Linked DNA regions of Longibacter salinarum. The protein of the gene in region 3 binds, or shares a complex with, the protein of the main gene of each other region. Links are inferred from orthologs where the notes say so. Each region holds a gene or a part of one and is shown on either strand. Other genes may lie near its edges. The genes, in order: tsaE, tsaB and tsaD.

What was found.
Region 1: the proteins of tsaD (region 3) and tsaE are in contact, whole or in part, in a crystal structure (PDB 6N9A), measured with the Thermotoga maritima proteins. The link is inferred for Longibacter salinarum from one-to-one orthologs. Residues at the interface, in WP_004082750.1 of Thermotoga maritima: Cys10, Asp11, Arg49, His50, Leu82, Gly84, Gly135, Gly136, Glu154, Thr155, Leu156, Asp157, Asp158, Ser159, Glu162, Asp165, Lys166, Arg169, Leu170, Tyr175, Lys213, Thr214, Leu217, Tyr218, Gln221, Arg222, Asn324; in WP_004082108.1 of Thermotoga maritima: Leu37, Gly38, Lys46, Lys57, Val59, Lys60, Ser61, Thr63, Phe64, Thr65, Leu66, Met67, Val69, Pro71, Tyr82, Arg83, Leu84, Asp86, Asp88, Phe89, Asp93, Ile128, Asp130, Glu131, Arg134.
Region 2: the proteins of tsaD (region 3) and tsaB are in contact, whole or in part, in a solved structure (PDB 4WQ4), measured with the Escherichia coli proteins. The link is inferred for Longibacter salinarum from one-to-one orthologs.

Annotation. Positions count from the first base shown.
Region 1 is NZ_PDEQ01000005.1:63,009-72,606, reverse strand. The notes cover bases 3,900-6,874. They hold tsaE (tRNA (adenosine(37)-N6)-threonylcarbamoyltransferase complex ATPase subunit type 1 TsaE), read right to left. Parts: upstream 5,614-6,874; coding sequence 5,185-5,613; downstream 3,900-5,184. Other genes in these bases: porX (T9SS response regulator signal transducer PorX), read right to left, coding at 5,785-6,874; udk (uridine kinase), read left to right, coding at 4,474-5,100; CRI94_RS10430 (YaaA family protein), read left to right, coding at 3,900-4,416. In the rest of the region: CRI94_RS10450 (DoxX family membrane protein), read right to left, coding at 1-290; CRI94_RS10445 (single-stranded DNA-binding protein), read right to left, coding at 554-1,066; CRI94_RS10440 (alpha/beta fold hydrolase), read right to left, coding at 1,714-2,520; CRI94_RS10435 (YtxH domain-containing protein), read left to right, coding at 3,003-3,344; more of CRI94_RS10430, read left to right, coding at 3,616-3,899; more of porX, read right to left, coding at 6,875-7,353; CRI94_RS10410 (WG repeat-containing protein), read right to left, coding at 7,492-8,262; CRI94_RS10405 (class I SAM-dependent methyltransferase), read left to right, coding at 8,436-9,104; CRI94_RS10400 (YqaE/Pmp3 family membrane protein), read left to right, coding at 9,216-9,377; CRI94_RS10395 (endonuclease/exonuclease/phosphatase family protein), read left to right, coding at 9,549-9,598. UniProt on the Escherichia coli protein: Required for the formation of a threonylcarbamoyl group on adenosine at position 37 (t(6)A37) in tRNAs that read codons beginning with adenine.
Region 2 is NZ_PDEQ01000002.1:115,151-124,679, reverse strand. Bases 2,973-5,878 are described here. They hold tsaB (tRNA (adenosine(37)-N6)-threonylcarbamoyltransferase complex dimerization subunit type 1 TsaB), read right to left. Parts: upstream 4,836-5,878; coding sequence 4,110-4,835; downstream 2,973-4,109. Other genes in these bases: CRI94_RS04095 (3-oxoacyl-ACP reductase), read right to left, coding at 4,879-5,643; accD (acetyl-CoA carboxylase, carboxyltransferase subunit beta), read right to left, coding at 3,078-3,929. Outside these bases: pckA (phosphoenolpyruvate carboxykinase (ATP)), read left to right, coding at 264-1,862; CRI94_RS17610 (hypothetical protein), read left to right, coding at 2,280-2,426; CRI94_RS04110 (hypothetical protein), read left to right, coding at 2,593-2,961; CRI94_RS04090 (DsbA family protein), read right to left, coding at 5,950-6,858; CRI94_RS04085 (thioredoxin domain-containing protein), read right to left, coding at 6,912-7,838; CRI94_RS04080 (SDR family NAD(P)-dependent oxidoreductase), read right to left, coding at 8,004-8,789; CRI94_RS04075 (hypothetical protein), read right to left, coding at 8,935-9,529. UniProt on the Escherichia coli protein: Required for the formation of a threonylcarbamoyl group on adenosine at position 37 (t(6)A37) in tRNAs that read codons beginning with adenine.
Region 3 is NZ_PDEQ01000005.1:301,466-310,919, reverse strand. The notes cover bases 2,774-5,604. They hold tsaD (tRNA (adenosine(37)-N6)-threonylcarbamoyltransferase complex transferase subunit TsaD), read left to right. Parts: upstream 2,774-3,593; coding sequence 3,594-4,616; downstream 4,617-5,604. Other genes in these bases: CRI94_RS11325 (undecaprenyl-diphosphate phosphatase), read left to right, coding at 4,746-5,561; CRI94_RS11335 (hypothetical protein), read right to left, coding at 2,862-3,380. In the rest of the region: lipoyl(octanoyl) transferase LipB, read left to right, coding at 1-472; CRI94_RS11360 (hypothetical protein), read right to left, coding at 571-816; CRI94_RS11355 (hypothetical protein), read left to right, coding at 937-1,296; CRI94_RS11350 (DUF423 domain-containing protein), read right to left, coding at 1,309-1,680; rsfS (ribosome silencing factor), read right to left, coding at 1,726-2,202; CRI94_RS11340 (LytR C-terminal domain-containing protein), read right to left, coding at 2,274-2,756; CRI94_RS11320 (EcsC family protein), read left to right, coding at 5,754-6,569; ribosome biogenesis GTPase Der, read left to right, coding at 6,729-8,036; CRI94_RS11310 (CDP-alcohol phosphatidyltransferase family protein), read left to right, coding at 8,074-8,874; CRI94_RS11305 (BamA/TamA family outer membrane protein), read left to right, coding at 8,949-9,454.

The DNA.
Region 1 (9,598 bases), 240 kb from region 3 along the record:
AGAAAAATCGCGACGCGAATGGCCGGGCGATACAGGAGGCCGAGTCCGATGAGTACTTCCCACGCTCCGAGAATCGGAAGGAAGATGTCGGGGTCGACCCAGTAGACCGTGCTCCGAACGAGCGACTCGGCGGGGCTGAGTCCGTCGAAGAATTTGAGGGCGCCGAACCAGACGAAGATCACGCCGAGGGAGATACGCAGGAGGAGCGAGCCGTTTCGCCGCATCCATCCGGCGATGGCGTGGTCGACGTTGTCGAAGGAGCGGCGGAGAGACTCGAGTTGGTCAGGCATGGCGATCCGGGGCGTCGTGCGAGAGTCGGCATGAAGGAACGCGAATGATGCAACATGCAAACGGTGACGCGTGAACGCGGAGCCGGTCCCTCGACCCGATTCAACGACATTTTGCCGATCGGACGACGGTGGGCGTTGAACGAGGTTAGAAAATTAAAAAAACCGCCGGCCCCCAGAGAAACCCTGGATGCCGACGGCGGATGCTGCACTGAAATGTCGCGGGAAGAAGCATTTCGACGTTCGCCCTCCCCATTTCGCATTCGCTAGAACGGCAGTTCGTCGTCCGGCTCGAACGTTTCCTGCTCCTCCTGCTGTTGTTGCTGCTGTTGTGTGCGGGATTGACGCTGCGGTCCGCCCCCCTGTTGCTGGCGCTGATCCGACGGGCCTCCGCCCTGTCCCTGGCTGAACCCATCGCCAGACGGGCCACCGCCAGGGCCGTTGTTGGCGCGGTCGAGGAACATCATCTCTTGCGCTTTGACCTCCGTGGAGTAACGTGTGTTACCGTCACGGTCCTCCCACGATCGGGTCTGCAGCTTGCCCTCGAAGTACACCTGTGAGCCTTTTGACAGGTACTCGTTGCAGATTTCGCCGAGTCGTGCCCAGGCAACGACCGTGTGCCACTCGGTCTTGTCGACCAGATTGCCGTCCCGATCCTTGTACGATTCGTTTGTGGCCAGGCGCATATTGCACACGGCGGTGCCGCTACCCGTGTAGCGAAGCTCCGGATCCTGACCCAGATTTCCGATGAGAATGACTTTGTTGACTCCGCGAGCCATGGCGTTCTCGTTGCGTTGAGTGAAGAGATGCTGTCTATGGGCGTGTCGCCAGACATGCTCGGAGTCTACGCACAGCGAGGTGGAAATGTCCAACCTCGGCACGATCCCGGAGCAGTCGGCGGTTACGCTTATCGTCTTGTCTGTCTATAAGACACACCAGATGCCGACGTCATAACGTCAGCGACAAAAAGTTTGACGTACTGCAGACCGAATGTCTTTGCGTTCACAACACGTCGACATCGCGGACCAGCGTGTGTAATATACGGACGGGTGGTGACACCACTATGTCACAGGGGGCGAGTACGTCGTGGTACCGGTACGATTGGTAGGAAGCGACATAAAAAACGCCGGGCTGCGCGCTCACCCAAAAACGCGTCAACCCGGCGATAATGAATCCTGTCGTGCTGTTCGACACGAAGGCCAGTCGCAGCGTGGAGGCACCCTCCGACTGGGCATCAGATAAATGGCAACGTACGTGCCACGTCCCTGAATCGCCGTTTACAATGCGCTTATATAGGGTGAGCGGACGGGTGTGTATACTCGAGTGGACATCTGCAGGCGCCCGTGTCTACTGTGGTGTACGGTTGGGGTAGCAGTGCAACGGGATGCGCGGAAGCAGGTCGAGTCATGGGTCCGTCGGGTCGGCCCTATGACTGTGGGAAATTTTGGCGTTCAGAAAGTTCGTCGAGGAACTGGAGCGTGAGTTCGTTGAACTGGTCCGGGTGCTCGATCATCGGAGCGTGTCCACACTCATCGATAAAGTGAAGGTGGGCGTTCGGCATCCGGTCCCGGAATTCTTCGGCCACGTCGGGCGGGGTAATCACGTCGTCGCGTCCCCAGATGAGCAGGGTCGGCATGGGAAGCGTCCCGAGCTGTTCCGTGACGGTCTCCTCGTCGGCCGAGCGTGCGATTTTAATGAGTCGGAGTGCGCGGGGGCGGTCGTTGACGATGTCCAGCATTTCGTCCACAAGCTCTTCCGTGGCGTGAGCCGGATCATAAAACGTCATTTCCGTCCGCTCACGAATGAACTCTCGATCCTGTCGGCGCATCGTCGTGGTGCCGAGGGTAGCTTCGTAGATGCCGGAGGAGCCAGAGAGAACGAGGGCCGCGACATCCTCCGCGTACTTGAGCGCATAGAGGAGGGCAATGTGGCCACCGAGCGAGTTGCCGGTTAGAACCGTTTGCTCAAGTTCGAGTCGCTCGATAAACGACCGGACGAAGTCGGCCAGGTCGGGCACGCTGGTTTCACCGAGTGGAAGGTCGTACACCGGAATGGTTGGCGCCAGCACACGGTATCCCCGGTTGGAGAGGGCCTCGATGGTCGTGGTCCAGTTACTTAAATCTCCGAGCATGCCGTGTAAAAGAACGACCGGGGGCACCTCGGCGTCACGTGGACCTTCGTCCACGTATTCGAACGCGTCCAATTCGCGGACGGTGAATGGTGTGTCGGGCATAGAGGGAAAGAAAGAGGCCAGGGGGGACGAGCGTAGCCGGCGCGGCGCAAAAACGTGGGGCAGAAAAGCGCGCATTCGAAGAGAAATGAAACGAGGCCATGCGCACTGCTCAAGTCCCTTGCAAGAAACGCACGAGGTCGGTAACATTCAAAAGACTTCAGGGCCTGAGAATGCTGGTGCCGGACAAACGTCTGGTCACGAATCCGGTTGGCCCCTGCTGTTGAAACACACGTTGATAATCGTCCGTGCGCCGGGATACGAAATGTAGGCGGGAGGTCGTTTATTCCGGTGGAGGATGAACCCGTAAACCCTTTGGCGTGATCGGGTCGATCATCTTTGCCGGTTTTCCTTGCCCGAGGAGGGACTGCATTACGATTCTATCGAATCCTCACGCGTACTGCGCAATTCGGTGCGTGATAACGGCTACACTTTTGCATTGGACGTTTCCCACTCGGCTTTCTGTCGTTAACGAATTACGGCCCATGAGCACGGAATCAGAGCGAAAGGCAACGCAGATCGGGGTTTGGAGTGCCATCGCGGGCGGAGCCGTGGGCTTCGCACTCGGGATGATCTTCGCCCCCAAGCGCGGACCCGATGCCCGACGTCGTATCGCCTATCAAATTCAACGGGCGGCAAAAGAAGCAGGTGATGTGATTCGGCGCTACACCGGATCCAGCACCGTCAGCGAAGCCCGCCGAAATCGCGACGCCATGGTTGCAGACGCGCAGGCCCAGGCCGACCACATCCGCGATGACATCGACGCTCTCCTCGAAGAGCTCCGCAAGCAAAGTTCAGCGTCCCGGTCATCATCCGAATCGGAGTAGCGATCTGCCGTCGAGAGTGGCACCAGCGATCGCTATTCTCGAATCGGTATCAGGTACCGGTAGCACGCCGCAAAGGACGGGTGAAGGGTCGGACTCCGGCCTGACGCGTTCGCCTGTGCTATCGATATATTTGCGGTACCGCTCCTGTCACGCTACTCTGCTGTTGCCCGGTCGACGCGTCCCCGCGCCCTCTGCGTTATCCGGATCCGCTTCTTGTTCGGGTCTGTCCTGGACCCGACGCCCCATTTTCCACTGAACGCGCCTCTCCTACATGCCCAATCTTACCGTCCTGCTCGCCCCGGCCACTACCAAGCAGCCCGGGGGGAATCCCTTTGCACCTGACATGTTCGATTACCGGACCTCGGGCACGTTTAATTATTTCGACGAGCTCAACCCCGAGCGCCGGGCTCTGATTGACGATCTGCAAAAGGTCATCCAGGATGAGGACCTTGCCTCGGAGACCTTTGACCTGGAAGGCTATGAGCTTGAGCAGTTTATTGAGGTCAATTCGGAGATCTACGATGCTCCGCTGATGTCCGCGCTCGATCGATATAGCCCGGGCATCATGTATGCAGCCATGGACTTTGCCAATCTCCCGACCGGTGCCCAGCGACGGCTGCTGGAGAATGGCGTCATCATCTCGGGTCTGTTCGGGCTTCTGCGTCCCGATGATCTCATTCCGAACTACCGCCTCGGAATGGATGTCGACTTTGGCGAGATCGGTCCGGTGAAAGATTACTGGCGCCCGCATATCAGTCCTCTACTGAACGAGAGCCTGGAGGGCCGATGGGTCTGGGATCTGCTGCCTGAGGTGAATCGCTCCGCCTGGACGGATGAGCATACGTACGAGGCGCGCGTCGAGGTAACGTTCCTGGAGGATGGCGAAGAGGTCACGGGACCGGATCTGGAGGTGCAGCGCGGCCAGCTCGTAAACTTCATCGTACGCGAGACCGCAGAGGACCTCGAAGATCTTCGAGAGTGGGAGCATCCAGACGACTTCGAATGGGACGAGAAGGCGTCCACATTTGACGACGAAACGAAGACCTGGAATCTGGTGATGGCGACGAGCTAACCGCGTGCCACCGTCTCGATTCATTCCTCTGTTCTCTGCTGCACGATAAGCTCGCTCATGCGATCGCCCGTCATTATTGGAATCGCCGGTGGATCTGGCTCGGGTAAGACCACCGTTTTACGCCGCATCACGGATGCATTCGGCTCGGACCAGATCGCGGTTCTGGATCACGATGCCTACTACCAGGATCTTTCGGGGCATCCGCCGGAAAAGCGAGAGCGCTTCAATTTCGACCATCCCGATGCGCTCGAGACCGGGCTGATGCGCGAGCATCTCGACCAACTCGTGGATGGGTCAGCGGTGGAGAAGCCAATCTACGACTTCACCACGCACAGCCGGAAGGACGAAACGGAGACGATACAGCCGCGCCCGGTCGTCATAATCGAGGGCATTCTTGTCCTCGCGGAGCCGGATCTGGAGGAGGTGATGGACATCAAGATCTACGTCGACACGGCCGACGATATCCGGCTCATGCGGCGCATCCGTCGCGACATCCAAGAGCGGGGGCGCGCAATTGACGGGGTGCTCCGGCAGTATGAACGAACGGTTCGCCCGATGCACATCGAGTTCGTCGAGCCGTCGAAGCGCAAGGCGGATATCATCATTCCGCGCGGCGGCCACAACCACGTCGCGATACAGATGGTACTGGCGCGCATCCAGGACCTACTTCAAAAAGTCGGATGATGAAGGTTCGGTGACCGGTTTGATCCAACGAAAAAGCCAGCCCTGTCGGCTGGCTTTTCTATTTCTACGAGGTGCCGACCTGCGTCACCGGCCCTTAGAAATTCGACGCTCCTCCGCCGAGATGTGCTCCAGGCGAAGCCAGATCGTATCGTCCGGCAGCAGATCCTCCACGCGACGCGGCCACTCCACCACCGTGACGCCCTCGCCGTAGACGTACTCTTCGAAGCCCAGGTCGACAAACTCCTCAGGCGAGCCCACGCGGTACGCGTCGAAATGGTAGAGAGGCATCGATCCGCCTTCGTGTACCTGTACGATGGTAAAGGTTGGACTGCGAACCTCCCGCTCGGAATATCCCAACCCGCGCGCCAAGCCTTTTACGAAATGGGTCTTCCCCGCCCCGAGATCTCCGTCGATCGCTACAACGGCGCCCGGATCCAGCCTGGCAGCCAGATCAGCACCAAGGTCCATCGTTTCCTCGACAGACTGCGTGGTAACGGGAAAAGCGGATTCCATTGGAGGTATGGAAGTGTGGAAGTATGAAGGTGGGGAGGTGTTGAGGTGTGAGAGTGTGTACGTGTTGAGGTGTTTATGTGGTGGCGTTTTAGGCTGCGTAATGTGGCGCCAAACGTCGCAACGCATAAACGTGTTAACGTACGAACGTATCAACGTGTCAACGCCCGAACGCTATCCGCGGGGCGTCATGGTGATGACGGGCAGGATCATTTCTTCCATCGCGCATCCACCGTGCTGCATCGTGTCGCGATACAGGTTTTCGTAGTAGTGGAAGTTGGTTGGATAGACGAAGTAGTAGTCTTCCTTGGCGATGATGTAGTTGGTGTTCATCGAGTGCGCGGGAAGGCCGGCCTCCTCCGGGTCCCGAATAAATATGGCGTCTTCCTCGTCGCACTTCAGGTTCCGTCCGTATTTGTAGCGCAGGGCCGTCGACGTTTCGCGGTCGCCGATGACTTTGGTGGAGCGGAGCGCGCGGATGGCGCCGTGATCCGTCGTGATAATGATGCGGCAGTCGTGCTCGGCGAGCGTCCGGAGGGCTTCTAGTAGCCACGAGTGCTCGAACCATGTGCGCGTCAGCGAGCGATATGCGGGTTCGTCCGGGGCAAGCTCCTTCAGAACGTCGGAGTCCGACCGGCTGTGCGCGAGGATGTCGACGAAGTTTACGACGACGGCACTCAGGTCGTGCTGGGTCAGGTTGGTGACCTTCCCGGCGAAGCTACGTCCGTCTTCGGTTGCGATCAGCTTGTCGTAGCGCAGGCTCCGGTCGTTGAGATGATGCCGGTCGAGCTGGTCGTGCAGAAACTCTTCCTCGTACTGATTGCGGCTCTGCTCATTTTCCTCGGCCATATCCCAGGCCTGAGGAAACCGGTCCGTCAGGTCTCGGGGCAGGAGGCCGCTGAAGATCGCGTTGCGCGAGTAGGGCGTCGCCGTGGGGAGAATGCTGTAGTGAAAGTCCGTCTGAATGGAAAAGTCGGTGCGCAGAAGCGGCTCAAACTCGAGCCACTGATCGTAGCGCATGCAATCGATCACGAAGAAGATGACGGGCCGCTCACCGGCTCGCACCTCTGGAAGCACGAACTCCGGCACGAGCTCGTGGGAGAGAGGGGGGCGCTGCATATCTGGATCCGAGTCGACACTGGCAATCCAGTCGAAGTAGTTGTCCTCAATGAACTGACCGAAGGATCGGTTCGCATCCTGGAACTGGTCTCGGAAGATCTCTCGGGCGCCGTCGTCGCCGGACAGTTCCATGTCGTACCGGACGAGCTTCTGGTACAGCGCTGTCCAGTCGGCGTGCTCCATCGGCTGGTGCAGGGCCTGCGAGATCTCGCCGAAGGATTGCAGGTAGCGCTGCGAGACCGACTCCTGCTGCAGTTGTCGGCGTTCGAGGAGGCGCTTGATCGTGAGCAGGATCTGGCTCGGGTTGACCGGCTTCGTCAGGTAGTCACTGATCTGTCCCCCGAGGGCCTCCTCCATCAATTTTTCCTCCTCGCTCTTCGTCACCATGACGACCGGCACCTCGGGGCGCACGTCCTTGATGGCCTCCAGCGTCTGCAGGCCGTCCATGCCGGGCATTTGCTCGTCGAGCAGGACGACATCGAAGGCGTTTTCTGCCACCATGTCGACGGCATCGGATCCGTTGGCGACGGTCGTCACATCGTAGCCTTTCTTTTCCAGAAACATGACGTGGGGGCGCAACAGATCGATCTCGTCGTCGGCCCAGAGGATGCGTGGTTCGGGCATAGGTTGGAAAACTGGAGGAGCGAGATAAGAAGATGTCCGGGAAACGGTCCGGGGGGATGGCACTCGTTCAACGTGATGGCACCCGGTTTTCGTGCGGCGCACAGGCTACCGTTCGGAGCGAAGCTCTCCGCCCCTTACCTATGGCCAAACGGTGGCGCCGCTGGTGTCGATGTATGCGAGATGTCCAGACCGGAGTTCGACGCGGGCGAGTCCATTCCGGAAATCCCAGGCGCGGGGAAAGGCCGGCTTGATGGCGAGATCCCCCGAGCGGTCGATGTATCCCCAGAGCGAGTCGACTTTCACCCGGGCGCGACCGTCGCGAAAGTACCAGGCCTGGTCGAACCGCGGCGTGATAACCATCTGGCCGTCCTGGTTTTGAAAACCAAACTGTCCATCCCGTGCGGTTCGCTTCAGAATGGCATCTCGATCCTGCAGCGAGCGGTCGGCCTCCTCCACGACCTCCGGTGCAAGACTAAACTTCGGGTCGACGACCATGTCGCCGGATCGATCGATAAAGCCCCACAGGCTGTCTTCGAGAACAGGCGCGAGGCCGTTGCTGAAGTGCCAGGCGTCGTGGTAGCGGGGGCGGACGACGAAGGCGCCGGATGTGTCAATGAACCCGTACTGGTCTTGCTGCTTCACGAGCGCCCGGCGTTCGACGAATTGCCATGCCTGCTCGAATTGCGGCTCGATTACAACCGTACCGCTACGGTCGATGTATCCCCAGTTGCCGTCTTGCTCGACCGGAAATAGGATGCGTTCGGACGCACTCCGGTGCGGCGAATCTGCCTCGGACGTTTCTTCGCCGGACGAGCCGCATCCCGCAACAACGATCGCCAGGAGGAGCGTTAGCGGAATGAACCGGATGACATTCTCGGCGGAGAACGAAAGACGTAGGAATCGAAGCATACACGGTCGGGAGCCGAGCGAGTGAAGAGGTCGATATCACGCACCTTTACCCGTCCAGCGGTGAAACGTTGCGAGCCCCTCAGGTCGTGGATCCATTGGCTACAGCCTCGGTTGGCTTGATGCAATGCATTCGCAGATCCCCACGCTTCCTTCCCTCCGGCGTCCCGAACCGTATGTCCAACAAGTCGATTGGCCTTCCCGACGACCTGCAGGAATACATGCTTGACGTGTCCCTTCGTGAGTCGGAGGTAATGCGTAAGCTTCGGGTCGAAACGATGTCTCACCCTCAGTCAGAGATGCAAATTGCGCCGGAGCAGGCGCAGTTCTTTCAGCTTCTTCTACGGCTCATGAACGCTCGTCGGACCCTGGAGGTTGGCGTCTTCACGGGGTACAGTGCACTGGCTGCGGCGGAGGCAATTCCGTCCGACGGCCACGTCACGGCTCTCGATATCAGTGAGGAGTACACAAACGTAGCACGGCGGTACTGGGAGGAAGCTGGCGTCGCGGACAAGATCGATCTTCGCATCGCACCCGCGCTGGACAGTCTCGATGTCCTTCTGGAAAAGGAGAATGCAGCGGAGACCTACGATTTCGCGTTTATTGACGCAGACAAGATCAATTATCCAACGTACTACGAGTTGTGCCTCCGTCTCGTCCGCCCAGGTGGCCTCGTGGTGCTCGACAACACGTTTCGAGACGGTCGTGTGGCTCATCCCGAGATTGAGGAGGAGAGCGTTCAGGTTGTGCACGACCTCAACACGGCTATTCATGCCGATGACCGGGTGGACGTGAGTATGCTCCCCCTCGCCGATGGCGTGACGCTGGCACGCAAACGGTCGTAGAGAATCCCGCCGCGTAAGCCGTGCGCAAATAATGGGGGGCGGCCTGCGTCCCTTCGTTGTATACGCCAGTTCAATCGAACGACTGCTTTTTCATTTCAAACGTGTACCGCCATGAATAACAACTTCATCACGCTCCTTCTTTTGATCCTGTTGCCCCCGCTCGGAGTCTATCTTCTGCGTGGCCTGGGAACGGATTTTCTGATCAACCTGGTCCTGACTCTGATCGGGTACATTCCGGGTATCATTCATGGCGTCTGGCTGTACACGCGCTAGAACTGTGTGGAGCCATCTACGGTCAAGATGCGCAAACCAGTACGTGAGGCGATTGGAATGTCACGTCTCGTGAAACTCACACATTCTATGGCGGTCAGGGATCGCAATTCTCCACGGGGACGACGACGTTAATACGCCTCATTCGTTGTCCCCGCGTTTTCCTGCTTTACGATGGATTCTAAGGTCAAGCGGTTGCTCATGGCAGCCGTAATCGTCATAAG
Region 2 (9,529 bases), on a different replicon or contig from region 3:
GGAGAGGACGCATCCGAACCGACATCAACGTTCTCTTCGAGGTCGGATATTACAATGAAAATAGGCTTTGGCGTTCGTCATTCGAAGCACGATTATAGCGTCGAACATCGCCGAATGTATTACCCTACCTGACATGTGTCGTCTGGCCTGGCTACGCTGAGTTCTCCGAGCCACATCTTTCCTCAGACAGCATATTGGCCCTCCACCCGACCTCACAATCCACGTCATTCTTCTGAACACCCCTGGCTACAGGGATCGCCTCTATGCCTGACATTAATCTTTCTGCCCACGGAATTGACGTCAAAGACGTTCTCCGTAATGCTACGCCTGCTCAGCTGTACGAAGAGGCCATTCGCGTCGACTCTTCGGCTCAGATCACCCGATCGGGTGCGCTCCGAATCGCATCCGGCGAAAAGACCGGTCGTAGTCCGGCCGACAAACGCATCGTCCGCCACCCGGAGAGCGAGGATGAAATCTGGTGGGGACCGATCAACATGGAGATCGACACGCACACGTTTCGCATCAACCGTGAACGTGCTCAGGACTACCTGAACATCTGCGACCGGCTGTACGTCATCGACGGCTTTGCAGGCTGGGACCCGAATCACCGCCTGAAGGCACGGATCATTTGCTCCCGGCCGTACCATGCGTTGTTCATGCACAATATGCTCATTCGGCCGGAGCGAGAGGAGCTAGAAAACTTCGGCGAGCCGGACTTCGTTATCTACAACGCCGGTGCGTTCCCGGCCAACCGGCAAACGCAGCACATGACATCGAAAACGAGCGTTGACGTCTCGTTTGAGGACAGCGAAATGGTCATTCTCGGCACGGAGTACGCCGGGGAAATGAAAAAAGGCATCTTCACGGTGATGCATTACCTGATGCCCGAACGCGGCGTACTATCGATGCACTGCTCCGCAAACGAAGGTGAGGACGGCGACGTATCGCTCTTCTTCGGTCTTTCCGGCACAGGGAAAACAACGCTCTCTGCCGATCCGAACCGTAAGCTCATCGGGGATGATGAGCACGGCTGGAGTGACGAAGGGGTCTTCAATATCGAGGGCGGTTGCTACGCAAAAGCCATTGACCTCTCCGCCGAGAAAGAGCCGGAGATTTACCAGGCGATCCGCTACGGAACCGTGCTTGAGAATGTCGTGGTGGATAAAGCATCACGCGAGGTCGACTACAGCGACACCTCCATCACCCAGAATACCCGGGCCTCGTACCCACTGAATTATATCCCGAATGCCAAGCTGCCGGCCGTTGGCGATCACCCGTCGAATATTATTTTCCTTACGTACGATGCGTTCGGCGTGATGCCGCCCGTGGCGAAGCTGACGCCCGAGCAGGCGATGTACCACTTCATCAGCGGCTACACCGCAAAGGTTGCCGGCACGGAGGTCGGGGTCACGGAGCCGAAAGCGACATTCAGTGCGGCATTCGGCGCGGCGTTCCTCGTCCGGCACCCGAGCGTGTATGCGGAGATGCTGGCGGAGAAAATGCGCGAGCATGGCTCCAACGCGTGGATCGTAAACACAGGCATCACTGGAGGACCCTACGGAACCGGTCACCGCATGCCGCTTCCACATACGCGGTCCATTATCGACGCGATTCACGACGGGGCGCTATCCAAAGCAGAAACCACGCGCGATCCGGTCTTCGGCTTCGATGTCCCGCTGGATTGCCCAAACGTACCGGCAGAGATTCTGCAGCCGCGGGAGACCTGGGACAACCCAGCCGCGTACGATGAACAGGCGCAAAAGCTCGTGGGACTTTTCCGCGACCACTTCAAACAGTACGAAGATGTTGCCGGAGCAGAAATCGCAGAGGCCGGCCCAACGCTGGAGCCTGCAAATGCGTAGTTGCGTGTCGGCCCGAGTCGTTGAATTGCCGTCCGGGGACCGGCGCAATCCGGTCCTCCGGTACGGTGTAAGGCGACCGACGATTTCGTGCACCGTTGGCTTATATTCTACTCGTCCGAACGTACCCGCACGGTCGCTCTACATATCCGTAGATCCTTTCACAGCGCTGGTGTACCCTGATAGCGGTACAAAAACAAACGCCCCTCTCGGTATTCGGCAGCCACTTCACACGACCTGCCGATCCGACACAGCGCATCACACCTGAGTTTCACCGAAGGGGGTGAAACCGGCGCTCGGTACGGCCTGCTTGGTGTCCTTACGGACGCGCAGGCAGCCGACCGACGCCGGGGGGATGCGACGCCCCGTCGAGATATCTCGGCGGGGCGTCTTTTTGTGTGTACCTACTCTTTTCTCTGCATGTCAACGGATCAGAAGCTGTTTGGCGGATGGCTCAGCAGCCGAGACACAGTGGACGAAGCCCCCGTGGAGCGCTCAAGCGAGCCGTGTAGTGAGGCCGACCGCAGGGAGGTCACCCCGTGGGGAACTACCTGGCAAGCGCAGTAGCTTCACGGGGCGAGAGCCACGAAGTCGCAGCGCTGGGAGCGTAGCGACCGAGTGCCCTTGGGGTGGCCAGTGACAGTTCGCCAAACAGCTTCTCATGGTCTCTGCATTGGGCCATCGCACCTCGCTCCCCAGCTAAGAGCGGCATCCAGTATCGGTCCAACCTCGAATGACTTCCTTGCCACTCGCTCTCGTCGTCACCTTTTCATATACGGAACGATGGGGTCTGAGTGAGAACGGGGTCTTCACGGCGTCGTACCCACAGTCCGAAAAGATTTACCACGTGCTATCGCTGAGGTTGATGGACATCCCCATTCTCGTCCCCCTTCTCGTCGCCGGCTGCATCTTTGGCCCCCTCTTCCTAAGTCTCCGGGAAGTCCGCGACTCATCCGGGCCATCTCCCGGAGGCGGTGCCAGCCCGAAGCCCTCGCCTGACAGCCCCACGCCCCTCTGGGGAGACGCGCACACGGTCGACATAGATGCGATAGATATCCAGCCGACGGTGCCAGACGCGGACGAAAACGTCACTGCTGCCTGACGACGAAAAACGCTAACGTTTCAGCGTTCCGACAACAGAAAACATCCTCACAAAGGAAACGCACGAGCCATTATTCGTAGCTCGTGCGTGAAACCGCCGAAAATGGGGTGACGCGTCTAGCGATCGTCCATCAGGAGGTCGAAGAGGTGGATGATGCGCTGACGCAGACGCCGGCGATCCACGACCATGTCAACGAAGCCCTGCTTGAGCAGAAACTCCGACCGCTGGAATCCCTCGGGCAGGTCGGACCCGATCGTTTCGCGGATCACGCGCGGCCCGGCAAATCCGATGAGCGCTTCCGGCTCGGCGATGTGGATGTCTCCCAACATGGAGAACGATGCCGTCACGCCACCCGTCGTTGGGTGCGTAAGTACCGAGATGTAGGGAAGGCCGGCGTCGTCGAGTCGAGCAAGGTGGGCGCTCGTTTTCGCCATCTGCATCAGGCTGAGGGCTCCCTCCATCATGCGCGCTCCACCACTCTGCGAGATGATGACGAGCGGAATCTCGCGGGTGTACGCTCGCTTGATGGCACGCGCGATGGTTTCTCCGACCACCGACCCCATCGAGCCCCCAATGAAGCTGAAGTCCATGCAGGCCATCGACACCTCGTGGCTTCCCATTTCGCCGGTGGCAGAGCGAGCTGCGTCGTTCTGCCCCGTCTTCTCCCGCGCTTTCTTCAGGCGCTGGTCGTACGGTTTTCGATCCTCAAAGTCGAGGCGGTCGACACTCATCAGATCGGTGTCGTGGAGTTCGTACTCGCCGTCATTGAATAAGAAATTGAAGTATCGCCCGCTGCTCATGCCGAAGTGATACCCCGAGCTCGGGAAGACGAGCAGATTATCCTCCAGTTCTCGCCGGTTGATAATCTCCCCCGTCTTCGGGCACTTCACCCACTGCCCCTCCGGTACCTCATTCTGCTCTTTCCGGGTGGTGAGGATGCCGGCTTTCTTGCGCTTGAACCACGGCATAACGGAACGGTCGTCGAATCACGAGGAGACAGGCGAAGGAAAAACGAGGGGCGGAAGCGATCCGCCACAGACATTCTATAATCTGGATTACCGAATCCAATGTCCAAATCCACAGCAGCTGTCCGCGTGAAATTCCATCGCGCACGCACTGGCACCGGACAAGGGCGGATCTCCCACGTCTCAGCCCACATGAAACGCCTTAAGATACATGGGCTCGAACGTCTTGGGCTCCGCTTTCTGGCCACGGCCAACCATTTCGAGAGCACACCGTGCCACCCACGCGGCCGACGGACGAGAGACCACGTCCGGCACAACTCGCACCTTGATGCCGACCGACCGGAGGACGGGCTCGACCTTCGCGGCACCCGTGCCGATTACACGCACCCGCGCCTTCTTGACGCCGATCCAGTCCGGCAACTCTTTTACGTTCATCGCGGAGGCGGCCGCTTGCAGCTTCAACCGGCCCGTCCACGGGTGCGGATGCGTCTTCTCGCCATCCCCCACAACTTCGCGCATCCGGTACGCAGCGGCAAAGACCTCGTCGCGCCGCGCATCGAGCGCCGCACAGACAACCTCCCCTTCACTTGCGTGGGGTGTCACCGTCGCAGCCAGCGCCTCGAGGGTGGGCACGCCGATGAGATCCGCCCCCGTCGCCTCCGCCCAGCCTTTCGCCGTACTGACCCCGATGCGGAGCCCGGTGTATGATCCGGGCCCTTTCGATACCGCAACCACGTCGATCTCTGAATGATCGACCGAAGCACGCGTCAGCACGTCCTCAATGATCGGTGTGAGGTGCTGCGCGTGAGCCCGCGGCCGGTGCATGTGGTTCTCGGCCACAACGTTGCCATCCACACAGACCGCAGCCCCACAGGTGTGCGTCGCGGTTTCGATCGCTAGAAGGACCATGATAAAACGGTTTGAGACGAACGCTAGAGTGACGGTGCACGACCTACTTCATGACCAATCCGCCGTCGACGATCAAGTTCTGCCCGGTCACGGCACGTGCCCATGGGGACAGGAAAAACAGGACCGCATCGGCCACTTCCTCCGGGGTCGTGACGCGACGTAGGGGCGTCGTTTGCTCGATGATTCCGAAGACCTCGTCGGATGTCGCTGCACTGGCGTCGGTCGTCTGCAGAAGGCCTCCAGACACCATGTTGGCCGTGATGCCTTCAGGCCCCAGCTCCTGAGCAGCGTTGCGCACGAATCCGAGAAGAGCGGACTTGCTCGTGGTGTAGTCGTGATACGGCACCACCGGGTTCTGAACGAGATTCGACCCGATCGCCACAAAACGCCCTGCGCCGGCATCTCTCATCGACGGCAGGCACGCCTGCATCAGGTTGAGCGCTCCCTGCACCGCCCCTTCCGTCTGCACCTGATACTCGTCCCAGTCGATCTCCTCGAGCGTGGAACGATTTTCGGCGTCGAATTGAAAGTCGATCAGCGCGTTGTGCACGGCACGGGTCACCGGCGCACCGAAATGATTCTCGGCCGCATCTACCATGTCACGCACGGCATCGGCATCGCGCACGTCCGCCTGAACCGGTAGAGCTGCCTCCCCGATCTCCTTCGCGACGGCATCGGCTTTTGCCTCGCTCTGGAAATAGTTGACCACGACGCTAGCGCCTTCATTTGCGGCAGCGCGGGCAATGGCAGCACCAAGGCCACGACTGGCACCGGAAATAACGACGACCTGGGAGTCAAGAGACGACATAGAAATGGAAGCTGGCTTCAAAAAGTGATTGACGCGAAACCAGCGGTTCCCAAGGACCGGATGATCGGCACCATCGGGTCGCGAGAAGCTTTCCTTCGCCGGTGCAAACCGGATCAGGTTCGAAGAGACTCTCTCAGCCCGCGCAGGCGGGCACCCCTAGCTTCGCATCGGCCAACATACCGCCTCATCCCTCTTCATTCAAGCCTCTTAGAAAAGGATTCTTGCCAGGCTCGCCAAAAACCGTCCTCGTTCCCACCTACATTGCCAATACCCAATCCCCAATCCCCAATCCCCAATCCTCAATCGTCAGTTCCCCGCTGCAGCTTCGATCTTCTGAGCCAGCGCGTCCACTGAGCGCGCACCCTGTACCTTTTCGCCGTTAACGAAGAAAGATGGCGTCCCTGTCACGCCGGCCTGCTTGCCGGCTTCGAGCGAGGCATTCACCTGCTTCACAACGGAGCGATGCACATCCGATTGGCGATCCGTGGCGCACGCTCTCCACTGCTGCAGATCAATCGTCGCGTCTGCCAACTGCTCCTCACTCTGCGGAACCACGTTTTTCGGAGTGAAGACATCCTGGTTGGCGAAATAGAAGTCGTGGAGCGTCCAGAACGCATCCTCACTTTGGCGTGCCGCGCACTGGGCCGCGACGGCAGCCGGACGCGCCCACTCGTGCGACGACAGCGGGAAGTGCATGAACACGATACGGAGCTGATCCGGATATCGGTTGTGCAGCTCTTCGACCATCGACGTGGCCCGCGCGCAATAGGGGCACTGGAAGTCCGAAAACTCAAGCATCGTCACCGGCGCTTCGTCCGGCCCGAGAGCCGGCATCCCCTGCGACGCGTTCTTCAGTAGATCCGCTCGTTCCCGCTGCTGGTCCTCCTTGGAGGCCTGCATCTCTTCGGCCGTGCGCCCGATGTCGAGCGGCGGGCCGGCAAGGAGCAGCGCCTCGGACTCGTCCTTCCGGATCATCACGTAGACCCGATTCCGATTGTTCACGACCAGCTCTCCCTGGTAGAAGCCATCCACCTGACTTTCCTTGAGGGAGTCGATGCGCAGCGAATCGGCATCGCGAACCTGCGGAATTTCCAGTCGGAGATTGGCGAGGATCTTTTGCTCATTCACCTCGGGACTGGAGTCCGACGCGCCGCACCCCATGAGGAGGCTGGAAGCGAAAACGACGCAGAATGCAACAACGGCAAAACGTGACATGTCGGGCGAAGCCAAATGGGAGTCCGTGTAAGCAGGCGTCCAGAAGCGAGTCTCTACTGGGCGTTCGCCGCAGCTTGGTCGATCAGACGGGCAAATGCTTCGACCGAGCGCGCGCCCTGCACCTTCTGTCCGTTGATGTAGAAGGAGGGCGTCCCCGTGACGTTGACCGAACGGCCCGCCTGCATATTGGCCTCAATCGTCTCCTGCACTTCCTGGTGCGCAGCTGAGTCCGAGTCCTGTGCGCACGTCCTCCACTCGTCCATGTCGATCGACGCGTCTGCGAGATACGACTCGCTCTTCTCCACGACGTTTGCCTCGGTGAGGTCGTTCTGATTGTCGAAGTATGCGTCATGTAGCGTCCAGAATGCGTCGTCGCTCTGGCGCGCGGCGCACTGCGATGCGACGGCTGCGGGTCGGGCCCACTCGTGCATCGGCAGCGGGTAGTGGATGTACACGACATTCAGCGTCTCGGGATATCGCGACATCAGCTCGTTGACGAGACTCGACGCTCGCGCGCAGTAGGGGCACTGGAAGTCCGAAAACTCGACCAGGGTCACAGGCGCGTCGGCCGGACCGCGCACAGGCATCCCTTTTGCCGCACGAGCCAGGGCTGCGCCGCGTTCGCTTGACTCCGCAGCCAGAGCGTCCTGTACCTCTTCTACCGACCGGCTAACGTTGATCGGCGGCCCTGCGAGCAACAGCGCCTGCGATCCGTCCGGCGTTACCAGCATGGGAATCTGACGCCCATTTACCGTGAGCGTCGCGCGCTTGAATCCGTCGATCTCACTATCCGAGAACGAGCTCAGCGAGACCTGACCAGTCTGGCGAAGCTGAGGAATTTCCATTTTCAGGTTATCGATGATGCGCTGCGTATCCAGTCCCTCGTCCTGCGCGGACGTAACCGTAGGGAAGAGCAGCACAAGGAAACTGACAAGCGCGATCCCGCGGCCGATGCGGGAAAGGATAGACGAAGGACTCATGAGACGCTTGGATGGTAACGGAAACTCGACGGGGCAGCACGCGAAACATCGCTGCAAAACATGGGGCAAACGACAGGCACCGACCGAGGTTGCAAAGACTCGCCGAAGAGGAATCATAACGCAGCGCACCCTTCGAACGAATAAACGACTCGGTTCAGAACCGAGCTACCCGTCCCTATGCAGGTAGGCCGCGACTTTACTCGCAACCGATCGAGGGAGGAAGCGCGTCGCGAAAGCCCCGACTTTGTTCGGGAGTCCCGGTACCGCGAGCGTGTCGCCCCGCCGGAAGGCATCGTAGCCATAATTTGCCACAGCGGCAGGCGACATCGCAGCTCCAGACTCGAACAGCAACGTATCGTGCATCTCCGCCCGATCCGCAAAGTCCGTTTTCGTCGGCCCCGGCGCGAGGCATGTCACCGTCACGCCGCTGCCTGACACCTCCTGCGCGAGCGCCTCGGAAAACGAGAGTACGTACGCCTTTGTCGCATAATAGACGGCCATGTTCGGCCCCGGCTGGAATCCAGCGGTGGAGCCTACATTCAGGATGCCTCCACGGCCCCGATCGAGCATGCCCGGCAGCAGCAAGCGTGCGAGATGCGTCAGCGCACTGATGTTGACATTGATCATGTCAAGTTGCTCGCGATCCTCGGTATCAACAAACGACCCTCTGTTGCCGAACCCCGCGTTGTTGACCAGCACGTCGATCGTCAGGCCGAGCGCGTCCACTCGATCGACCACCTCGCGCCCGATGCCCGGCGTGCTGAGATCAAACGGCAGAACGTGCGCCGCGACGCCGTACGTGTCCTGTAGCGACTGAGCATGCTCGTTTAGTGCCTCCTCGCGACGGGCGAGAAGAGCAACATCGGAGCCGGATCGGGCAAAGCACCGGGCGAGCTCCGCACCAATTCCTGAGGATGCGCCTGTGACGAGAACCGTTTCGCGAGAGTTCATGCCTGGTAGCCAGTCTTCCCTTGGGAAAATGAACAGGCGGGTCACCCTGAGCGCTTCTGAAGGTTCCACTACGGCATACGAAATTGGAGCCCCACGTGGATTGAGAGGGGCCATACATGGACCTCGAACGTCCCACACGCTGTCCCTAGCGCGTTATGCGCTCGGGCTCGGGCAGCCGCATGAAGCTCGGCAGAAGCGCGTGATCGATGAGTGCAGCAATCAAATCGTCGGCGATGCCGCGGCCAAACTTCTCGTCGCTAAACGCTTTCTTGCTCGGTCGCATTTCCGCAACCCACACCTCCTCCTCCGTCTGGACGTCGTAGACGCGGGCAAACATCACCATCTGAATCCCTCCACCGGGTGACATCATGTGTCCCGAGGGAGTCATCACTGGTTCCGCGACATATGCTTCCTTGTCTGGATCGGCAAGAACAAGAACCTGTTTGGCGTTGGCCTCGCGGCCTTCCTCAAGCGCCTTCTCCAGAAGGGTACCCTTGTATTCCACTTCGAATTCGCCATCGGAGATCTGAAGAAACGAAATGGTCCGCCCGTGCTCTTCCATTCGCGAACGCATGCGCGCGGTGAGGCCCTCCCCCACCTCTTCGTGATCGTCAGAAAACTGATCTACCACTAACACGTCGCTGAGGAACTGTGTGTAATCGTAGTTCTTCTCGGCATCGATATGGGTCTGCGCGCTGTTGCTACAACCCGTCACCAGGGCGATCAGGGACAGTAAAAGG
Region 3 (9,454 bases):
CTATCCGATTCTCGACCTCGACCGTTTCTTTACCGATCTGGGTCGCTATCTCCGTTCACTTGAGGAGGTCATCATCCAAACGTGCGCGGATCACGGCATCGACGGCGGCCGCGTGGAGGGGCGCACGGGTACGTGGATTGGCCCAGACGAGCACGGCCCCGAGCGAAAGATCTGCGCGATGGGCGTACATTGCAGCCGCTGGGTGACGATGCACGGCTTTGCGTTCAACGTCAACGTGGATCTTGACTACTTCGGCCACATCGTGCCGTGCGGTATTCGGGATCGAGGCGTCACCTCTCTGGCTCACGAGCTGAACCGATCGGTTTCGGACGGTGAGGTATTGAAGCAGGTGGTCGGCCACTTCTCCACCATCTTTGACGCGACGGTCGAGTTGCTTCACGGCGACGACGCTCGCCGTGCGCTTGATGACGTGCTGGGGTCGAGCGCAGACATCCCGCACGTCGCAGCCTAGATTTGCTGTCCAGGTGGCCGCGCACGCTACCAGCGCTTCCCATCGGCCGCAAAGCACCTGCTACAGTCAATTGTTGCGGCAGGGGCTCGTGTGTGGTTTTATGCGCCTTCTTCGACGGCTGTCTCTTCCGTGATCTCCTCCAGGTCGATCGGCGGATAGTCATGGTACCAGTCGTGGTGCGGCGACCATTTCTTGCACTGAAGGCACTGCGTCTCACGCCACACTTTGCCGCACTCGGGGCACTGGCCCTGCGTGTCGAATGTGTTCCACGAATGGCCGCATGAGCACGACCAGCGTGCCGACGCCGGCGGCTCCCATTCGCATTTGGGACAGTAGATTTCCATCGGCAGGTTCGGATACGGGAAAAGACGGAGTCAGAGGCGTTGTGGGCATGCTACGGGTTGACAACGACGCGTGGGAGCGATACCCTTGGAGCGAACTGTCATTTCACGAAGGGTGACTCTATGCCAGCGTTCGATCTCGAAAACTTTGCCCACCGCCTGATTTCTGAAACGCTCTTTTACGACGGCGAATACGGGTTGGTCGGAAGCCTCAGCCTGATCGATGTCGAGGCGAACAAAGAGATGTACATCGCATCGTTCATGCCGGATGACGGCACGCTTCTGATCGAAGAAGCGACCGAATGGGAATCGGAAATAGACATCGAAGATGATGCCGATGTTGCGTACCGTCTCGCCGTGGAGAGCACCGAATACGGGTCCTACGACATCCCGGAGGTAGCGTCTGGTGCCATGCTCGCGCTGGCGAAAGAGCACGACCTGCTACCCAGCTTCACCGTTCTGTTCGAGGACGAAGAGCTCTGAGCCGGGTCTGGATCAAGGGCTCGACCAGATGCCCCAGGCGAGAAGCAGCCATCCCGCGATAAAGGCCACGCCACCGATCGGCGTGATGGCGCCGAGCCAGGACGTATCCGTGAGGACGAGGATGTAGAGGCTTCCGCTGAAGATGACCATTCCGGCGATGAAGCAGTAGCCGGCGTACGACACGGCGGGGGCCGAAAACTGCGCGGATGCCCAGGCGACGGCGAGCAGGGCCAGGGCGTGATACATCTGGTACGCGACGCCTGTCTTGAACGTCTCAAGACGATCCGGTGTCACACGGCTTTCGAGACCGTGAGCACCGAACGCCCCGGCGGCGACGGCGATACCGGCCGCCAGGGCTCCGATCACGAGAAACAGTCGACTCATCGAACGGAAAGAGGTGTCTGGGAAGAAAACGAGAAGTCGCGCGGATCACGTGTCCCCGTCTTGGTGGAGCAGCGACTGCAGGAGCTTGATATCGCCTGCATCACCGTCCTGCGGCACCGTTTCGGCGTCCGCTTCGCCCCAGAGGCGTTCGATGTTGTAGTGCTCGCGTTTCTCTTTGCTGAAGACGTGAACGACAACGTCGACGTAGTCGATCAGCACCCACTGCAGCGATTCCAGCCCTTCTTTCTTATAGGGGCGTTCGTCGCATTTCTCTCGGATCCGATCCATGACGCCATTTGCGATGGCGCGAATTTGGAGGTCGGAGCCGCCCGTGCCGATAACGAAGAAGTCGGCCATTCCGCTGACGCCACGCAGGTCAAGAACCGTGATGTCGGCGGCCTTTTTATCGGCCATCGCATCGACTGCGTGAGCGGCGAGGACGTACCCGGGATTCTCGGGTACTCGGCGGCGCGATGGAGAAGGGGCAGAAGAGGAAGACGTCATCTGGTTGGGAGAAGCCATACAGTCAGGACATTGGTCCGTGATCTCGTGAGGAGGAAACGAAAAGCGCCGGGATGAGCCGGCGGGCGCCATCATTGCGCCGGTTGAACGTCTACTTGCCCTTGAAACGGGCGAAGCGTGCGGTAGTCTTTCCCGAGAATAACCGAGGCGTCGAGGTAGTAATCCGTTCGGATGTCTTGCTCGACGCGGTCCTCTGGGATAGAAAGGGCTCGAGCGACCTTGCGCGCTGACTCGAGGTCGCCCACGCGGTCGATCACGACGGAGTGCTCTTGGGCGAAGGATCCGTAGTTGCCGACTTCGACGACGTCGAAGCCACGGTCGCGGAGGAAGCGTGTCGTGCGGGCCGCGAGGTGATCGACCCCTGCGCCATTTCGAACCTCGACCTGAATCACCGGTCCAACCAGCTCCGTCGCACGTGCCACACGGTTCGGGTTGCTGCGCGGGGTCGTCGTGCGTGTCACGAGCGCATACATCAGCAGCATCACGCCGAGCCCGAGTACGAGCAGGACGGAATTAAGAAGGCCGTTTCGGACGCGGTCGGTCCAAAGGTTCATGAACAGCAGGGGTGAGTCTGAGTCGCCGGGGAGCGAAGAAAAAGCGCGGCACGCCACCGAGGGCATGCCGCGCCGATTCCCGCAGTGGGAGATCCGTCGACGCGGCTAATTCGATCGCCAGAAGAGGCGGCTCGACGAATGCGGCGCAAAGGCTGCAGAGCGGTGACCATACGGGCGGTAGGCGCCATAAGGGCTGGCGTACCGTCCGTACGGGCTCTGCTGAAACTGGAATCGGATCTCCGTGCTCTCCGTCGGTCGATAGGCAACCTCCGCATTCTGGAGGAAGACCTGCGGGGACTGGTCCCCGTACATCTGTCCGGAGAACGGCTGCATGAGGCTCACGTCGACGCGAGCGGCCCAAGCCGAGTTAAACTGCCACATCATCGAGTTCGTGTACATGCCCATCGAGGCACTCTCGTTGCCGAACGATGACATGGACATCTCGTAGGTATGCGACATCTGGAAATGCTCCGCATCGAAGAGCTTCCCGAAGAAGCTACTCCCCGTGTCATAAAGTTGCGTGGGAGACGGCCCGTTCAGAGCCGTTTCGCGAAGCTGCGCTTCTGCAGGTTGTGCCAGGCAGAGCACGGCGACGAGGCATAGTAGCGAAACTGTGGCGCGCATAAGCGACCTTTTCAGATAACGAAACTGGAGACGGCAGGTCGGAGGAGATCCGTGGTAGATTCTGTACCCGAGTCTGCTCGATTTGTTCACCACAGCGTCCGGAACCGAACGCCTCTCTCGTCGGGTCGTACCCATGACGCTCACGTTCGGAGCCACGGTCGGATATTCCGGCGCCGAATTTCGCCATTCGCCCTTCGCAAGTCGAATTCTACCATGACCATTCTCGGGATCGAAACGTCGTGCGACGACACGGCCGCGGCCGTGCTGGTCGATGCCGACGTGCGGTCGAACGTGATTTCTTCGCAGCACGACATCCACGCGGAGTTCGGCGGCGTGGTGCCGGAGCTGGCGTCGCGCAATCATCAGCGCCTGATCGTGCCGGTTGTGCAGCAGGCCCTGCGCGATGCCGACTGCACCGCAGATGACCTCGATGCGGTTGCCGTTACCTACGGCCCGGGACTTCCGGGGTCACTGATGGTCGGGCTGACCTTTGCCAAGGCGTTTGCGCGGGGACGAAATCTACCGCTCGTGGGCGTGAATCACCTGGAGGGCCATCTCTACTCGGTGGATCTGAGCAGCCCGGCGCCGCCCCGGCCGTATCTCTGCCTCGTCGTCTCGGGTGGACACACCGAGCTCGTACGCGTGGGCCCGAATTTCGAGCACAGCGTGCTGGGGGCAACGCGCGATGACGCGGCCGGCGAGGCGTTCGACAAGGTCGCGCAACTCCTCGATCTGGGCTATCCGGGTGGACCGGCCATCGATCGGCTCGCGAAAATGGGGGATCCGGCGTTTCACGACTTTCCCCGGAGTCGCCTGGACGAGTACGACTTCTCATTCAGTGGCCTCAAGACGTCGGTACTGTACTATCTTCGGGATCTCGGGGAGGAAAAAGAGGACGTCCTCAAAGATCACCGTGCGGACATCTGCGCGAGCTTCCAGCAAGCCGTCGTCGATGTGCTCGTCGGGGCCGTGCGCGATGCGGCACGGGAGACCGGGGCCGAGCACGTGGCTATTGTCGGCGGCGTGTCGGCCAACTCCGCACTGCGGGCCGCGATCGAGGAGGCGGCTGACGAGGATGGGTTCGAGGTCTATATGCCGGAGATGGCGTATTGCATGGACAACGCCGCTATGATTGCTCGTGCTGGAGCGATGCACCTGCAGGCGGGGCACGCGGCGGGCGCTACGCTCGACATTCAACCGCGCCTTCGCCTTGAGAAACCGGAGGGTGTGAGCTGAGGCAACCCGCGCCAGCCGAGAGAGCTTTTCGAGCCGACTTCAACGGCGCCAGTAGGCACTTCCGCGTCTGGTCGCTACGTTGTGGCGTGGTGCTATGACCGTTTTCCCTTTTCCTGATTCAAATCGCGCATGACCTGGCTGGAAGCGATCATTCTGGGACTCGTGCAGGGCCTGACCGAGTTTTTGCCCGTGTCCTCATCCGGCCATCTCGTGCTCGGACAGTATTTGCTCGGTCTCGATGCCTCGGAAGCCAGCGACGTGACGTTCGAGGTGTTCGTCCACTTCGGCACCGTGCTCAGCATTCTCACCGTGTACGGCCGCGATGTCGTCGATCTGGTGCAAGAAGCCGCCGGTGCGGTCGCGAAGCCGACGAGCATCGCCGAGCGGTACGAGGATAGCGCCACCTTCCGGCTCGGCATCTACATCCTCATCACGATGATCCCGACCGGCGCCGTCTACGTGCTGTTCAAAGACGAGCTAGAACAGGCCTTCGGTGACCCAAAGCTCGTCTGCGGCATGCTGATCGTCACGGGGATTCTCCTCCTGCTCACGCTCCTGCGTCCCAACCCGGACGGCAAGCTGAACCCCGTGAAAGCGTTCGTCGTGGGCATCGCGCAGTCTGCCGCCATGATTCCGGGCATTTCGCGCTCCGGGTCGACGATTTGCACGGCACTCTACCAGAACGTGAAGCCCGAGCAGGCGGCGAATTTCTCCTTTCTGATGCTGCTTCCGGTGGTCCTCGGAGCAACCCTTTTGAAGAGCATCGAGCTGGTTGAGCTGGGCCCGACAGTCGACTGGGTCCCGCTCCTCCTCGGCACGGTCGTCGCCTACGTCTCCGGCGTCGTGGCGATTAAGCTGATGCTGGACTTCGTGCGCCGGGGCAACCTGCAGTACTTCGCATACTACTGCTTTCTCGTCGGTGGTATCGGGCTCTGGTACCTGTAGATGAGGCGCCACGGGCGTAACACTGGGCCGGGCGCGTGCGTCCTGTAAGGTGCAGCCGAGAGTTTGGATCAGAAATGCGAATGCTCGCATCTAAGGTTTAAGAGTCCGCATCTTTTCTGCGGGGGTGCTGTTTAATTTGCATCTGACTCTCTCTCGCGCCATCGTCGTTTCGCCCACCGACGTTTTCCAAATATGCGCCTTTCCGATTCCGAAAAAGCCATTCGCCGCCAGATTGAGGACTGGCAGCACGCCGACGCCAACGTCCTCTCCCAGGCCGTCAACTGGGCCATGAGTCCGATCGACTGGGCTGTGGACCGCGTCACTCCCCCTGAGGTTGTCGATCAGGCAAGCGAGAAGATATCCGACTTCCTGTCCGTTCTGAGCGACGCTTCGGAGTGGACGTACGACGCGGAGGACGTGATCGAGGCCGCGCACAAGCGGAAGCTCATGGTCGAGACCGTGTCCGAGCTGCGGAGCGAACGCATCGAGGATCTGGACGCGCTCGCCCGCAGCCGCTTTCGGGAAAACACGATTCTCGCCGGCCTGAGTGGTGGCGGCATGGGAATGGGCGGCGCAGCGCTGATTGCGGCCGACATCCCGCTGCTGTTTACGATCAACTTCCGGCTCATTCAGCAGATCGGCGCGTGCTACGGCTTCCCAATGCGTGGGCCGACGTTCCGTCCGCTTGTATTATCGATCTTCAACGTCGCCTCCTCTGGAGGGAGAGAGGCGCGCAACGAGGCGCTCCGTGAGGTTAGCGTGGCCGCGGCTGCGTTCGCCAACGACCTGGAGTATCGCGGCCGCGTGTCCGGCACCTTCCGCGACCAGAACCGCCACCTCCCGCGGGAGATCGCCAAGGCGCTCGTCGGGCGCAAGCTGGCGCAGTCCGTGCCGCTCGCCGGTGCGGCCGTCGGAGCTGGCGTTAACTACTGGTTCACCTCTGAAACGGCCGAGGCCGCATACATGTGCTTCCGCGCGATGTACCTCGACTGGAAGCAAAGACTGTAGGGAGTGCGAAATGGGAAGTGCGAAGTGCTAAGTGCGAAGTTGGAATGCGAATTTCGGGAGGGAAAGGCCTCGTTTGTGGCGGGGGAGCGGACCTTTTCTCACCACTCATGTCGTTATACTACACTTCGCATTTCGCCTTTCGTAATTCGACTTTGAAACATGCTCGTTGCCATTGTCGGCCGTCCCAACGTGGGCAAGTCGACGCTTTTCAACCGCCTGACCGAGTCTCAGCTGGCGATTGTCCATGATGAGCCCGGCGTCACGCGCGACCGGGTCTACGGCGAGATTATCTGGAATGGGCGCACGATCCCGGTCGTCGATACCGGTGGATACGTCCCCCACTCGTCCGAGCGCTTCGAAGCGGCCATCCGCGAGCAGGTCGACATCGCGATGGAGGACGCGGACGTGATCCTGTACGTCGGCGATGTCACGACGGGCATTACGGACATCGACCAGGAGATGGCAGACAAGCTCCGCAAGGACGACACGCCGGTCCTGGTCGTGGCGAACAAAGCCGACAACGACGAGCGGCGCTGGGCGGCGAGCGAGTTCTACGAGATGGGCATTGGCGAGGTCTTTCCCGTGAGCGCAACGAACGGGATTGGCACCGGCGAACTGCTCGATGCGCTTGTGGACACGCTGCCGGAGGAGGAAGAAGAGGAAGATGAGCTCGAGGATCGGACGAGCATAGCCATTATCGGGAAGCCGAACGTTGGCAAGTCCTCCATCGTGAACGCGGTGCTGGGCTACGACCGGTCGATCGTGACCGAAGTCGCCGGCACGACCCGCGACGCCATCCACTCGCTGGTCAACTACGAGGGCCGTGAAATCGCGTTGGTAGACACCGCGGGCCTCCGCAAGCGGGCGAAGGTGAAGGAGAACATCGAGTTTTACTCGACGCTGCGCACGGAGCGCTCCATTCGCGAGGGCGACGTCTGTGTTCTCATGATCGACGCCACCGATGGGCTTCAGAACCAGGACATCAACGTTCTGAAGCTGGCGGAGAAGCACAAGAAGGGGATGGTTATTGCCGTCAATAAGTGGGATCTGGTCGAGAAAGATACCAAGACGGCGAAGCGGTATGAGGATTACTTCCACAAGATCCTCCAGACGCTCGACTACGTGCCGATCGTCTTTACCTCGGCGCTCACGAGGCAGCGAGTATACAAGGTGATCGATACGGCGCTTGAGGTCGCCGACGAGCGGGCGAAGCGAATCCAGACGAGCCGCCTGAACGACGTTCTGCGCGAGGCGGTCGCCAATCACCATCCGCCGACCTATCGAGGGGGGAATTACGTCGAAATCAAGTATGTGACCCAGGTTCGGGAGAACCCGCCCGTGTTCGTTTTCTTTACGAACCACCCGAAAGGGATAAAGGAATCGTACAAGCGATACCTGGAGCGGCAATTCCGCGAGGCATTCGGGTTTAAGGGAGTGCCGTTGACACTGGTGTTCAAACAGAAGTAGTTTGCGCCGTGCGCCGTATCTCGCGGCCGACTTGTTGATGACAGCCTGGCCGGAGATGGAAAAGCCAAACTTCAAGGACAAGAAGGAGCGCGCTCGCTGGGGGCGAAAAACGCGTGCCTACGCCGTTCACGTCTTTACGGCGTCGGGCGTTATTTTCGCATTTTTGGCGATGGCATCCATCGCCCGGACGGAGGTGTCTCCTCGATGGACCTTTATCTGGCTCGCCATCGCCGTCCTGATTGACGCTGCGGATGGGCCGCTTGCCCGACACTGGAACGTCAAGCTGTACGCGGCGCGCATCTACGGCCACGTCATTGACGACATCGTGGACTTCCTGACGTTCACGTTTATCCCGATGATGCTCGTCTGGCGCATGGGCTGGTTCCCGGGGCCGGACGCGGTGTGGGTCGCACTCGTGATGATGGCGAGTCTCTTCGGGTTCTCGAACGCAACCGCCAAACAGGAGGCAGCGGGCTTCTTCCTGGGCTTTCCTTCGTACTGGAACGTGGTGGCGTTTTACACCGGGTTGTTCGTCGCAGAGTACGGCGAGACGGGTGCCTATTTCTCGCTCGGGGCGACGCTCGTCCTGGCGCTCATGACGGTCCTGCCGGTGCGGTTTGTCTATCCTAACCGGGCTCCGAAGCCATGGATGTGGCCCGTCATCGTCGGTGCCGTCATCTGGCTTGGTATGCTGGTCGCGATGCTCCCGGCGTTTCCGAATGGCCCGACATGGGGCGGTGACTGGTTCCTGTGGGCAAGTCTCGTCTACCCCGCGTTTTACTTCGGCCTGTCCTTTTACCTTGACTGGAAGGGGCGGCGGACGATCGCGGCGCCGTGACGACCTTGAACGCAGGGGAAACGGAACCGTTGTCACGAGCGTCAGCCACTATTCCCGCCATTCGTCCGTACGAGATGCGCGTACTCGTTCTCCTTCTTCTGCTAAACGCACTCGCGGGACTGCCGGGATCTGCATACGGCCAGTCTGCGGATACGACATCCGCCGCCGACACCACAACTCATGCTTCAGGCGACTGGCTGGTGCTTCCGTACGCGTCGTACGAGCCCAAGACGCGAATCGCCATCGGCATGGTCGCGGGATACTACCAGCCTGATCGACCCGGGCGTATTCCGTCGAGTGTGCAGTCTGTCGTCACGATCACACAGGAGCGGCAGATCGTCGTCAACATCGCGCCGGAGTTTTACCTGCAGAACGGACGGTACCGGGTCGCGGGGGAGATCGAAGCAAGCCGGTTCCCTGACTCGTTCTTCGGGATTGGAGGAAACACGCCCTCGAGTGCCGAAGAAGACTTCACTTCGCGCTACCTGACGCTGGAGGCGACGGCGCAGCAGCGGGTTCGAACGCCGCTTCCCGGACGGTTCGTGCTGGGGCCGCGACTCTTCGTTCGGCTGGAGAACAT